Linked DNA regions of Enhydrobacter sp.. Each later gene encodes a partner of the first gene's protein in a complex. Links are inferred from orthologs where the notes say so. Each region holds a gene or a part of one and is shown on either strand. Other genes may lie near its edges. The genes, in order: OJF58_RS04345 and hfq.

Region 1 (5,973 bases):
GGTCGCGGCGCGGCGCGACATCCAGCTCGTCGTGGTGCCTACTCGCGCTTTCGTCACCACGGATCCGGCCTTCCTGCGTCGTATCCTGCAAAACCTGCTGTCCAATGCGCTGCGTTACGGCCGCGCCGAGGGCCGGCCGCAGCGGGTGCTGCTGGGCTGTCGCCGTGAGGGCGACCGTCTGCGCATCGAGGTGAAGGACAACGGCCCCGGCATCGCCGCCGACAAGCAGGCCATGATCTTCGAGGAGTTCGTGCGCCTGCAGCCCGAGGTCGAGCTGGCCCGCGAGGAGCGCGGGCTGGGGCTTGGCCTCGCCATCGTCGAGCGCGTCGCACGCATGCTGGACCTGCCGGTGCGCATCGACTCGGCGCCCGGCCGCGGCTCGACTTTTTCGGTGCTGGTGCCGCGCGCCCCATCGGTCGAGACGATGCCTGCGGCGGCGTCGGCACCGCTGCCGGCGCCGGCGCTGGAGGCGGAAAGCTTCGTGCTCTGCATAGACGACGAGGCGCGGGTGCGCGAGGCGATGGCGACGCTGCTCGGCGGTTGGGGCTGCAAGGTCGCCACGGCAGCCTGCGAGGCCGAGGCGCTCGACCGCATTGCGGACGCGGGTCGCCTGCCCGATCTCGTGCTGGCCGACCTCCACCTCGATGGCGGAAGCGACGGAAAGCCCAACGGCCTCGCGGTGATCGAAGCCCTGCGCCGGCATTGGGGCCGGACCGTGCCGGCCGCCCTCGTCACCGCCGACCGCGAGCCGATGCTGCGCCTGCGCGCGCGCGCGCAGCAAGTCGATCTGTTGCACAAGCCGGTGAAGCCCGCCGCGCTGCGGGCACTGTTGCGCATGCGGGAACGCTCTGCGGCCGTCGTGTGACAGCGAGGATCTTCAGGTCGTCGGCAGCGACAGACTGCGCGCTTCGATGACGGCCTGCGTGCGCGAGCGCACGCCGAGCTTGCGCAGGATCACCGTGACGTGTGCCTTGACTGTCGCTTCGCCCACCCCGAGCTTGTAGGCGATCTGCTTGTTCTGGTCGCCCTGCACCATCAGCGCCAGCACGCGCCATTGCTGCGGCGTGAGCTGGGTGGCGCGCTGGGCGAAGCTGTCGCCCGCGCCGGCCTCGGGTGGCGCGATGATCTCGCCGTCGAGCACCGCGCGCACGGTGGCCGCGATCTCCTCGAGCGAGGCCGACTTTTCGACATAAGCCGAAGCGCCGAGGTCGTGCGTGCGCCGTGCGATGGCGGCGTCGCGCGCCGCGGAGACGACGATAATCGGCACGGTCGGCCAATCCGAACGCAGGAGGGCCAGGCCCGTCAGGCCCTCCATGCCGGGCATGTCGAGGTCGAGCAGCAAGGCGTCGGTGTCGGGCTGATGCTCCAGCGCCGCCTGCGTCTCGGCAAGGCTGCCGGCGAGACCGATGACTGCGCCCGGGAAGCTTTGCGACAGGACGGTGCTCAGCGCATCGCGGACCATCGGATGGTCGTCGGCGATCAGAAAGCTGCGCGCGGACAGGGTTTCGGTCATAGCGGCCAATTATTTCTATCCGCATGCCCCTTGTAAAATGAGGCGATCCAAAATGAGGCGACGGAACCGGCGCCGTGCAGGCGGTTTCCTTTTGGAGCACGAGAGGGCATCCTGACAGGCTCTCCGTTGCGATCAGGACCCGTGCATGAATCTCGACGCCATCGCCATTGGCCGCAATCCGCCCGACGACGTCAATGTCCTCATCGAGGTCCCGATCGGCGGCGAGCCCATCAAGTACGAGATGGACAAGGCGGCGGGAACGCTAGTGGTCGACCGCTTCCTGTACACGCCCATGCGTTATCCCGGGAACTACGGTTTCGTGCCGCACACGCTGTCGGATGACGGCGATCCGATCGACGTGTTGATCGCCAACACCCGGCCGATCATCCCCGGGGCCGTCATGAACGTGCGGCCGCTCGGCGTGCTCAGGATGGAGGACGACGGCGGCGGCGACGAGAAGATCATCGCCGTGCCGACCTCACAGATCACCCAGCGCTACATCCATGTGAAGAGCTACAAGGACCTGCCGGAGATCACGCGCCAGCAGATCGAGCACTTCTTCGTCCATTACAAGGATCTCGAGCCCGGCAAATGGGTCAGGCTGCTGGGCTGGGGTGACGTCGAAGAGGCATGCGGCCTGATTGCGGCGGCCATTCGGCGCGCCGGGACGAAGCGATCATGAGCCGTCGCGATACCGACGGGGAGGGGCGGACGCCGGAAGCGGCGCCAGCCTCGAAGCCGCTTGCCGGGCGGACGGTCCTTGTGGTCGAGGACAATGCCGAGATTGCGTTCGAGCTTGCGTCGATCCTGGAGGAGGCGGGGGCCGCGGTCGTCGGGCCGGTCGCGTCGGTGCAGGGGGCCTACGACCTGATGGCCGACCGGGCCATCGAGACCGCGCTGCTGGACGTCACCCTGCGCAACAGCGAGACGGCGTTTCCGCTGGCCGATGCACTTGCCGCGCAGCGCATCCCCTTTGTCTTCATCTCCGGTCAGTCGAGTGCGCTCATGCCGCCGCGCTACCGTGATCGCGCCTTCCTGAACAAGCCGTACCACAGCGACGAGGTCGTCGAGCTGGTACTGGCGTCGCTGAAGTCCGGTCTCTAGCCCCTCATTTTAGAATAATTCTAAATTAATTGACAGGCCGGGGACCGGGGCGCAGATTTCTTCCGTCGTTCAGGAAGAGGGGTGCACACATGACCGAGAACAAGCTGACCACCGCGGCGGGCGCGCCCGTCGTCGACAATCAGAACTCGATGTCCGCCGGCCGGCGCGGACCGCTGCTGCTCCAGGACGTCTGGCTGCTCGAGAAGCTCGCCCACTTCGACCGCGAGGTCATCCCGGAGCGGCGCATGCATGCCAAGGGATCCGGCGCCTACGGGACCTTCACCGTTACCCACGACATTACGAAGTATACGCGGGCGAAGATCTTCTCTGCGGTCGGCAAGAAGACCGACCTGTTTGCGCGCTTCACGACGGTCGCGGGCGAACGGGGCGCCGCCGACGCCGAGCGCGACATCCGCGGCTTCGCCGTCAAGTTCTATACCGAGGAAGGCAACTGGGACATGGTCGGCAACAACACGCCGGTCTTCTTCCTGCGCGATCCGCTGAAATTCCCAGATCTCAATCATGCGGTGAAGCGCGATCCGCGGACGAACATGCGCAGCGCGCGGAACAACTGGGACTTCTGGACCTCGCTGCCGGAGGCGCTGCACCAGGTCACGATCGTGATGAGCGATCGCGGCATTCCGGCGAGCTACCGCCATATGCACGGGTTCGGCAGCCATACCTTCAGCTTCATCAATCGCGACAACGAGCGCTTCTGGGTCAAGTTCCACTTCCGCTGCCAGCAGGGCATCCGGAACCTGACCGATGCCGAAGCGGAAGCGATCATCGGCAAGGACCGCGAAAGCCATCAGCGCGATCTCTACGAGTCGCTGGAGAAGAAGGAGTTCCCGAAGTGGGCGCTGAAGATCCAGGTCATGCCCGAGAAGGATGCCTCGAAGGTGCCGTACAACCCGTTCGATCTCACGAAGGTATGGCCGCACAAGGACTATCCCTTGATCGATGTCGGCGTGATGGAGCTCGATCGCAATCCCGAGAACTTCTTTGCCGAGGTCGAGCAGTCGGCCTTCAATCCGGCCAACGTCGTGCCGGGCATCGGCTTCTCGCCCGACAAGATGCTGCAGGCGCGTCTGTTCTCCTACGGCGACGCGCAACGCTACCGGCTCGGCGTCAACCATCATCTGATTCCGGTCAATGCCGCCCGTTGTCCGGTGCACAGCTATCACCGCGACGGCCAGATGCGCGTCGATGGCAACTACGGCGGCACGGTCGGCTATCAGCCGAACAGCTTCGGCCAGTGGCAGGAACAGCCCGACTTCCGCGAGCCGCCGCTGTCGATCGAAGGCGCGGCCGACCACTGGAACCACCGCGAGGACAGCGACTATTTCTCGCAGCCCGGCGCGTTGTTCCGGCTGATGACGCCCGGGCAACAGCAGGCGCTTTTCGCCAATACCGGCCGCGCGATGGCCGGCGTGCCCGACGGGATCAAGGCCCGGCACATCGGGAACTGCCTCAAGGCCGATCCGGCCTACGGCAAGGGGGTGGCCGCCGCGCTCGGCGTCGCGCCGGGCGACGTGTCCAAGATCGCCACCGATTGAGGGCGGCCGGATGCCTGTACGGGTGATCGGCATGATCGGCGTGGCGCCGCCTGCCGGCGACGCCACGGTCCATGTCATCAAGGGTGGCATATCGCCCTCCTATCTGGCGGCGTTTGCCCAGGCGCACGAAGCGGCGGGATTCGATCTCGTGCTGGTCGGCTACACGGCCTCGTCGGCCGAAGGCTTCCTCGTCGCCCAGTATGCCGCGCACCATACCGGCCGCCTCGGCTTCCTGATCGCCCATCGGCCGGGCTTCGTTGCGCCGACCCTGGCGGCGCGTAAGATCGCGACCTTCGACCATCTCACCGGTGGACGCCTCGCACTCCATGTCATCTCCGGGGCGAGCGACGCCGAGCAGCATGGCGACGGCGATTTTGCGCCGAAGGAAGAGCGCTATCGACGCGCCGCGGAGTATCTCGAGGTGATGAAGCTCGCCTGGACGAGCGAGCAGCGGTTCGACTTCGCCGGCGAATTCTACCATGTCCAGGGAGCCCATTCCGACGTCCGGCCGTTGCGAAAGCCGCACCCGCCGCTGTTCTTCGGCGGTTCGTCCGAAGGGGCGCTGGCGATGGGTGCGAAGCATTGCGATGTGTTCGCGGCGTTCGGCGAGCCGCTTGCGGCGACGGCCGAGCGAATCGCCGAATTCCGGGCGCGCGCCGCAGCTTACGGCCGCACACCTGCTTTCAATATGTCGTTCCGGCCCATCCTTGCCGCCACCGAGGGAGCAGCGTGGGATCGCGCACGGCGGATTTTGGCCTCGATCCGGAAGCCGGGCGATCCAACGGGCTTCGGCAATGCCCGGAAGCCGCTCGCTCAGTCGGCCCGCCGCCTGCTCGACTTCGCGGCGAAGGGCGAGACCCATGACGAGCGGCTGTGGATGCCGATTGCCGAGGCGACAGGCGCGGTGGGCAATACCTCCTGCCTGGTCGGCACGCCCGAGCAGGTGGCACGGGCTCTGCTGGAATACTACAAGCTCGGCGTCCACTCGTTCCTGCTCCGCGGTTTCGACCCTTTCGAGGATGCCGTCGACTTCGGCCGCGAGCTGATCCCGCGGCTGCGGGTCGGCGCCGAGGAGCTGGACGGGGCAAAGGCCGCATGAAACGGACTTCGACAGGCCGATGAGCAAGACCATCGAGTTCCACTGGGACCTCGGCAGCACCAACAGCTACTTTGCCCTCCATCTGATCAAGCCGGTGGCGCGAAAGCACGGCGCAACGGTCGTGCCGCACCCCTTCAATCTCGGCTATGTCTTCCGCAAGCAGAACTACGTGCTGATGGAGGAGCCGAAGGCCAAGCTGCGCAACCGCAGGATCGACCTGATGCGCTGGGCGAGACGCCATGGTCTGCCTTTCCGCATGCCGACCAAGTTTCCGATGAAGACCAGCGCTGCCCTGCGCGGTGCGCTCGCCATGCGACGCTTCGGCAGGGAGTGGGAATTCATGGAGGAGATCTTCTCGGCTTACTGGGAGCGCGACGACGCCTCGGTGGGAGAGATCGCCGGGCTGCGCCCTGTCGCCGCCAAGCTGGGCGTCGATCCTGAACGCTTCGTCGCCCTTCTCGACGGGGCCGAGATTCGTGGCGAGCTTGCCTCGGAGACGGACAAGGCGCTGCAGCGCGGTGTTTTCGGCGCGCCCACCTTCTTCGTGGGCGAGGAGATGTTCTGGGGCAAGGATCGGATGGACTTCATCGACGAGGAGCTCGCCTCGCCGAGCCCGCCGCGAGCGCGTGACGCACAACCCGAATGGCCGGACGTGTAGCCGACGACCTTCCTATTGTCCCTATTGTCGCGACAGCATTTCC
Region 2 (5,916 bases), 4.0 Mb from region 1 along the record:
CCGCGCGCGAGAGCGGCGCCTACGAAGCCTGGCTGGTCGATGCCAAGGGCTGCGTCACCGAAGGCGCCTCGACCAACGCCTGGATCGTGACCGGGGACGGCGAGCTGATCACGCGGCAGACCGACAGCGGGATCCTGGCCGGCATCACCCGCGGCACGCTGAAGTCGATCGCCGACAAGCTCCAGCTCAAGCTGGTCGAGCGGCCGTTCAGCCTGGCTGAGGCCAAGCAGGCCAACGAGGCCTTCATCACCAGCGCCACGTCGTTTGTGACGCCCGTGATCAGGATCGACGACGCGCCTGTCGGCGACGGCAAGCCCGGACCGACGGCACGCCGGTTGCGCGAGGAATACGTGCGCTTCGCCGAGGCAGGGGAGACGGTCACTTGACGAGACCTGCCGGTTCGGAGCTGCCGCGCGCCATCCTGTTCGACTGGGACAATACGCTGGTCAATACCTGGCCGACGATCGTCGAGTGCTATCGCGACACCTTCGCTGCCTTTGGGCTGCCACCCTGGACGGCCCGCGAGGTGCAGGAACGGGCGCACGGCTCGCTGCGCGACGCCTTCCCGAAGCTGTTCGGCGAGCGTGCGGTCGAAGCCGAGCGAATATTCTACCAGACGTTCCACCGCATCCATCTCGACCGACTCGAGCCGCTGCCGGGCGCGGAAGCGCTGTTGGCGCGCGCCTGCGCCGCGGGCTGCTATGTCGCGGTCGTCAGCAACAAGGTGGGCGAGAATCTCCGCGCGGAGCTCAGGCATCTCGGTTGGGAACGCTGGATATCGAAGGCAGTCGGCGCCAAGGACGCCAAGCGCGACAAGCCGGCGCCCGATCCGATCTACCTCGCGCTCGATGGCACCGGAATTGCTCCGGACGAGAGCGTGTGGATGGTGGGAGACACCCCGGCCGATCTCGAATGCGCCCATGCCGCCGGCTGCCTGCCGGTCTATTTCGGCGGCATGGACCAGTTCGCGGAGCGCCTGAAGGCATTTCCGCCACGTCTGCACGCACGCAATTGTCATGAGCTGGCGGCATTGCTTTGAGGGCAGCGTCGCCTATATTTGCTGCAACCTGGTAGCGGGAAAGGACCGCGTACCCCCAACCGGTGGCCGTCAGGTGTGCCGGATGCCCAGCAAGAGGCCAACAACATGAGTGAAAAGGCACAAAACGTTCAGGACGTCTTCCTGAACCACCTGCGCAAGAACAAGACGCCGGTCACGATCTTTCTGGTCAACGGCGTCAAGCTGCAGGGAATCGTCACCTGGTTCGACAATTTCTCGGTGCTGCTGCGCCGGGATGGTCATTCGCAGCTCGTCTACAAGCATGCGATCTCGACCATCATGCCGGTGACGCCGGTGCAGTTGTTCGACGGAGACAAGGCCGAAGGCTGATTTGACGGACGATATCGAGTTCAACGGACATGCGCGGCACAGGCGCTCGCCGCAGGAGACGGCGCGGCCGGCCACGATTGCCGCCGTACTGAGCCCCCATTGGCCTGCACTCAATGGCGATCGCCGCGACAGCGAGGCGAAGCTGGAAGAGGCGGTCGGTCTCGCGCGCGCCATCGATCTCGATGTGCGGCTCGCCCTGACCGTGCCGATGCGTCGCGTCACGCCGGCAACGCTGATCGGCAAGGGCACTGTCGAGCGCGTCAAGGCGGCCGTGGAAGAGCAGGGGACCGGCCTCGTCATCGTCGACGACAAGCTCACGCCCGTGCAGCAGCGCAATCTCGAGAAGGCCTGGAACACCAAGGTCATCGACCGCACCGGGCTGATCCTCGAGATCTTCGGTGCGCGCGCCCGCACGCACGAGGGACGGCTGCAGGTGGAATTGGCGGCGCTCGACTACCAGCGCGGCCGCCTGGTCCGGTCGTGGACCCACCTCGAGCGCCAGCGCGGCGGCTTCGGCTTCCTGGGCGGTCCCGGCGAATCGCAGATCGAGATCGACCGCCGCCTGATCGGCGAGCGTATCGTCAAGATCAAGCGCGACCTCGAAGCTGTGAAGCGTACGCGCGCCGTCAACCGCGCCGGCCGCCGCAGAGCGCGCCTGCCGACGGTGGCGCTGGTGGGCTACACCAACGCCGGCAAGTCGACCTTGTTCAACCGACTGTCCGGCGCCGAGGTGATGGCGCAGAATCTGCTTTTCGCCACGCTCGATCCGACGATGCGCGCGATCAGGTTGCCCAATGGCCGCCAATGCGTGATCTCCGACACGGTCGGCTTCGTGTCCGACCTGCCGACGCACCTCGTCGCCGCTTTCCGCGCCACCCTCGAGGAGGTGATCGAGGCCGATCTGATCGTGCATGTGCGCGACATCGCCCATCCGGACAGCGAGCGCCAGCGCGTCGACGTCGAGGAGGTGCTGCGGGCGCTGGGGGCGATCGAGGAGGGCGGCGGGACGCCCATGATCGAGGCGCTGAACAAGATCGATACCCTGCCTGCGGAGCAGTGCAGTGTCCTGAAGACGAAAGCGGCAGCGGGGTCCGGGCGGGCGCGACAGTTTCCGGTCTCGGCGCTGAGCGGTGAGGGCGTGGAGGCTCTGCTGGTCGCCATCGAGGAGCGCCTCGGCCGTGGCGGCGCGGCACGCGAGATCGAGGTGCCTCTGAGCGACGGCGCCACCATCGCCTGGCTGTACCGCAACGGTGATGTGCGCAGCCGCCGCGACGACGGGGAGACGGCGCGCCTGACGGTGGCCCTGGATGCCGCGACGGCCGCGCGGTTCGAGCGACGGCTGGCGCGTTGACACCCGCCGCCGCCGCTTTCTATAAGCGGCGCGTTCCTCAAGCTAGGGAAAGACCATGAAATTCAACCCGTTACATGATCGGGTGCTGCTGAAGCCGATCTCCGCCGAGACCAAGACCAAGGCCGGCATCATCATTCCCGATACCGCCCAGGAGAAGCCGATGCAGGGCGAGGTCGTGGCTGTCGGCAAGGGCAAGCGGCTCGACGACGGCCGCCTGATGCCGATCGGCGTGAAGGTCGGCGACAAGGTGATCTACGGCAAGTGGTCGGGCACCGAGGTCAAGCTCGACGGCGTCGATCACGTGATCCTCAAGGAAGAGGACCTGTTCGGGATCCTCGGCTGAAGCCGATGCTGGCCTTCGGCGACCTCGAGCGCGTCGCCGGGCTGATGCGCGAGACGGCCGCGGTCGAGCTGCTGCCGCGGTTTCGCAACCTCGCGCAGGAGGATATCCGCCACAAGCGGCCGGGCGATGTGGTCACGGTGGCCGACGTCGCTGCCGAGCAGCGCCTTGCCTCGGGGCTGGCGAAGATCCTGCCCGGCGTGCCGGTCGTGGGGGAAGAGTCGGTCGAGAACGATGCCAGCCTTCTGGAGCTGATCGGCCGGCCGGGCGAAAGCTGCTGGATCGTCGATCCGCTGGACGGCACGGCGAACTTCGCGGCCGGCCGCGAGCGCTTCGCCATCATCGTCTGTCTGGTGCACGACGCCGAGGCCATTGGCGGCTGGATCCTGGACGTCCCGAACGACCGAATGGCCGTTGCCGGCAAAGGACAGGGAGTGAGGCTGCAGGGCGAATCCGTTCCCAGGCTGACGGTAAGCCGGCCGCCGCGCGGCTATATCGGCTTCAAGATGCGCAAGGAATTCGACCGGCAGCTCTCGCCGGGGCAGCGCAGCGCCGTCGGCAGTCTGACATCGCTCAATTGCGCCGGTCGCGAATATCTCGAGATCCTGGCCGGCAACCGCGAATTCAGCCTCTACCGCCGGACCAAGCCATGGGACCACGCGGCGGGCGCGCTGATGATCACGGAGGCGGGCGGCATAGCCGTCCGCTTCGACGGCGAGCCGTACAGGCCGGCAGGGGGCGTCGAGGCGGGAATCATCGCCGCGGCGACGCCGGAGGTGCTGAGGGAGGTGAGAACGGTGCTGGAAGCCGTCCGGCTGCCGCTCCTCGCACAGCGCTCCTAGACCTTGCTCTTGGCCTCCTGCCAGAGCGCTTCCATTTCCTCGAGGCTGGCGTCGGACGGATGGCGGTCCTCCTGCGCCAGGCGCCGCTCGATGTAGCGGAAACGGCGCTCGAACTTGTCGTTTGTGGCGCGAAGCGCGGCCTCGGGATCGACCTTGCAGTGCCGAGCGAGGTTGGCGACGGCGAACAGGACGTCACCCAGCTCGTCGGCAATGCGGGCCTGGTCGAGTACGCGGGCATTGATCTCGACGCGCAGTTCGCCAAGCTCCTCCTCGATCTTGTCGATCACCGGTCCGATCGACTTCCAGTCGAAGCCGACCCGGGCCGCCCGCTTCTGCAGCTTTTCCGCCCGCAGCAGGGCGGGCAGGGCGCGCGCCACCCCGTCCAGGCTGCCCGCCCGCTCGCCGTCGCCATTCTTCCCGGCGCGCTCCGCCGCCTTGCGGGCCTCCCAGGAGACGGTCTGGGCGGCCGCGTCGGCGATCTCGTGGCCGTCGAAGACGTGCGGATGGCGGTCGACCATCTTGTCGGCGATCGCCTGGGCCACATCCTCGAAGGCGAAGGCGCCAGCCTCGGCCGCCATCTGGGCGTGGTAGACGACTTGCAGCAGGAGATCGCCCAACTCCTCCTTGAGCGCTGCCAGATCGCCGCGCTCGATGGCGTCGGCCACCTCGTAGGCTTCCTCGATGGTGTAGGGCGCGATCGTCCTGAAGGTCTGCTCGATGTCCCATGGACAGCCGTGCCGACGATCGCGCAGCCATGCCATGACGGCCAGGAGCCGGGCCAGCGGTTCCTTGGGGAGCTTCTCGGGCGTCGGACGGTCGGAAGCCATGATCTTCAGTTATCGTATAATATATATTATGACAAATATTATTTATCTTATTATCTAAGTCTATTACCAGGAAATATGGATATTTTGCTTTAGAAGTGCCAGCAGCTTGAGCCCGCGTAGCCCTTGGCTCGCCGGCATGCCCAAGGTCATCAACGCGCCCTCCTTGGGGTTTGCCGGGTTCGGCATGATCAGGTCGAAAACCGTGCGGGACTCGTGGTCACCCCGGCTCGGCGGCACGTTCTCGTAGACGATGAGGTACGTGCCATCGCCGAGCTTGCGCGCCTGGGCCTTGGTCGGCGGCCGCCGCGCTTCGATCGTGCCGACCTTGGCCATCGCGTAGTGCTCGGCATTGCTCACGCCCTCGAACGCAAAGTCGACGCGCCAGAGGATCAGCCGGTAGCTCTGGTCCTCGCTATAGGCCATGCCGCGCTCCCGGTCGTCGATCGCCTGCCAGCCCAGGGGCACCGCAGCGTCCATCTTGACGGCCTTGAAATGGAGGCGTGCAAGGCCGTTGGCATTGTCAATTTGCAGTACGTTGGCGGATGTCGTGGCGGTACCTTCCAGAGTGACGGCGAGTGGCCGGTAGAAGCTGGCGCCGCGATCGGCCACAGCGAAGTCCTTGAAGGTCAGCGCGCCCGCATCCAGCTCGCTTTGGGCATGTGCCGAGCCGGCCCAGCAGAGCGCAAGCGCAACAGCCAAGAGGATCCGGCGGCCGGACTCCTTTTGTTTGCGCCTACGAATAACTTCAAGATATGACATTAAGATACTGAATTTATTACCAAACCATCATGGCAGGGGGACACGTGGGCCGGCGTGCGCCGGTCGAGCTCAGCATAGTCCATGTCGATGTGGAGATTGGTCAAAAAAGCCCGCCTAGGGCCGATGCGCGCGATCCAGTCGAGGGCCAGGTCGAGATGGGCATGGGTGGGATGCGGCCGATAACGCATGGCGTCGACGATCACCACCTCCACGCCTCGCATGAGTTCGAAGGCCTTGTCCGAAAGCGCCACGACATCGTTGGCGTAGACGACCGGGCCGAAGCGGAAACCGAGCGACGGGATCGTGCCGTGGTCCAGCGGAATCGGGATAACCGGCAGGCCGGCGGCCGTGAACGGTCCTTCGATCTCGTTGGCTCGGTAGATCGGATTGTAAAACCCGCCCTCTTCCGC

The links.
Region 2: the proteins of OJF58_RS04345 (region 1) and hfq are in contact, whole or in part, in a crystal structure (PDB 3VU3), measured with the Escherichia coli proteins. The link is inferred for Enhydrobacter sp. from one-to-one orthologs.

The regions. Positions count from the first base shown.
Region 1 is NZ_CP126889.1:822,835-828,807, reverse strand. What follows is about bases 2,118-4,939. They hold OJF58_RS04345 (catalase), read left to right. Parts: upstream 2,118-2,706; coding sequence 2,707-4,173; downstream 4,174-4,939. Other genes in these bases: OJF58_RS04340 (LLM class flavin-dependent oxidoreductase), read left to right, coding at 4,184-4,939; OJF58_RS04350 (response regulator), read left to right, coding at 2,192-2,617; ppa (inorganic diphosphatase), read left to right, coding at 2,118-2,195. Also shown: OJF58_RS04365 (ATP-binding protein), read left to right, coding at 1-865; OJF58_RS04360 (response regulator transcription factor), read right to left, coding at 878-1,513; more of ppa, read left to right, coding at 1,659-2,117; more of OJF58_RS04340, read left to right, coding at 4,940-5,272; OJF58_RS04335 (2-hydroxychromene-2-carboxylate isomerase), read left to right, coding at 5,292-5,930; OJF58_RS04330 (hypothetical protein), read right to left, coding at 5,952-5,973.
Region 2 is NZ_CP126889.1:4,828,669-4,834,584, reverse strand. What follows is about bases 1-2,765. They hold hfq (RNA chaperone Hfq), read left to right. Parts: upstream 1-1,144; coding sequence 1,145-1,387; downstream 1,388-2,765. Other genes in these bases: hflX (GTPase HflX), read left to right, coding at 1,389-2,738; OJF58_RS24070 (HAD family hydrolase), read left to right, coding at 383-1,039; OJF58_RS24075 (D-amino-acid transaminase), read left to right, coding at 1-386. In the rest of the region: OJF58_RS24055 (co-chaperone GroES), read left to right, coding at 2,794-3,081; OJF58_RS24050 (inositol monophosphatase family protein), read left to right, coding at 3,087-3,920; mazG (nucleoside triphosphate pyrophosphohydrolase), read right to left, coding at 3,917-4,747; OJF58_RS24040 (hypothetical protein), read right to left, coding at 4,811-5,446; OJF58_RS24035 (MBL fold metallo-hydrolase), read right to left, coding at 5,506-5,916. UniProt on the Escherichia coli protein: RNA chaperone that binds small regulatory RNA (sRNAs) and mRNAs to facilitate mRNA translational regulation in response to envelope stress, environmental stress and changes in metabolite concentrations.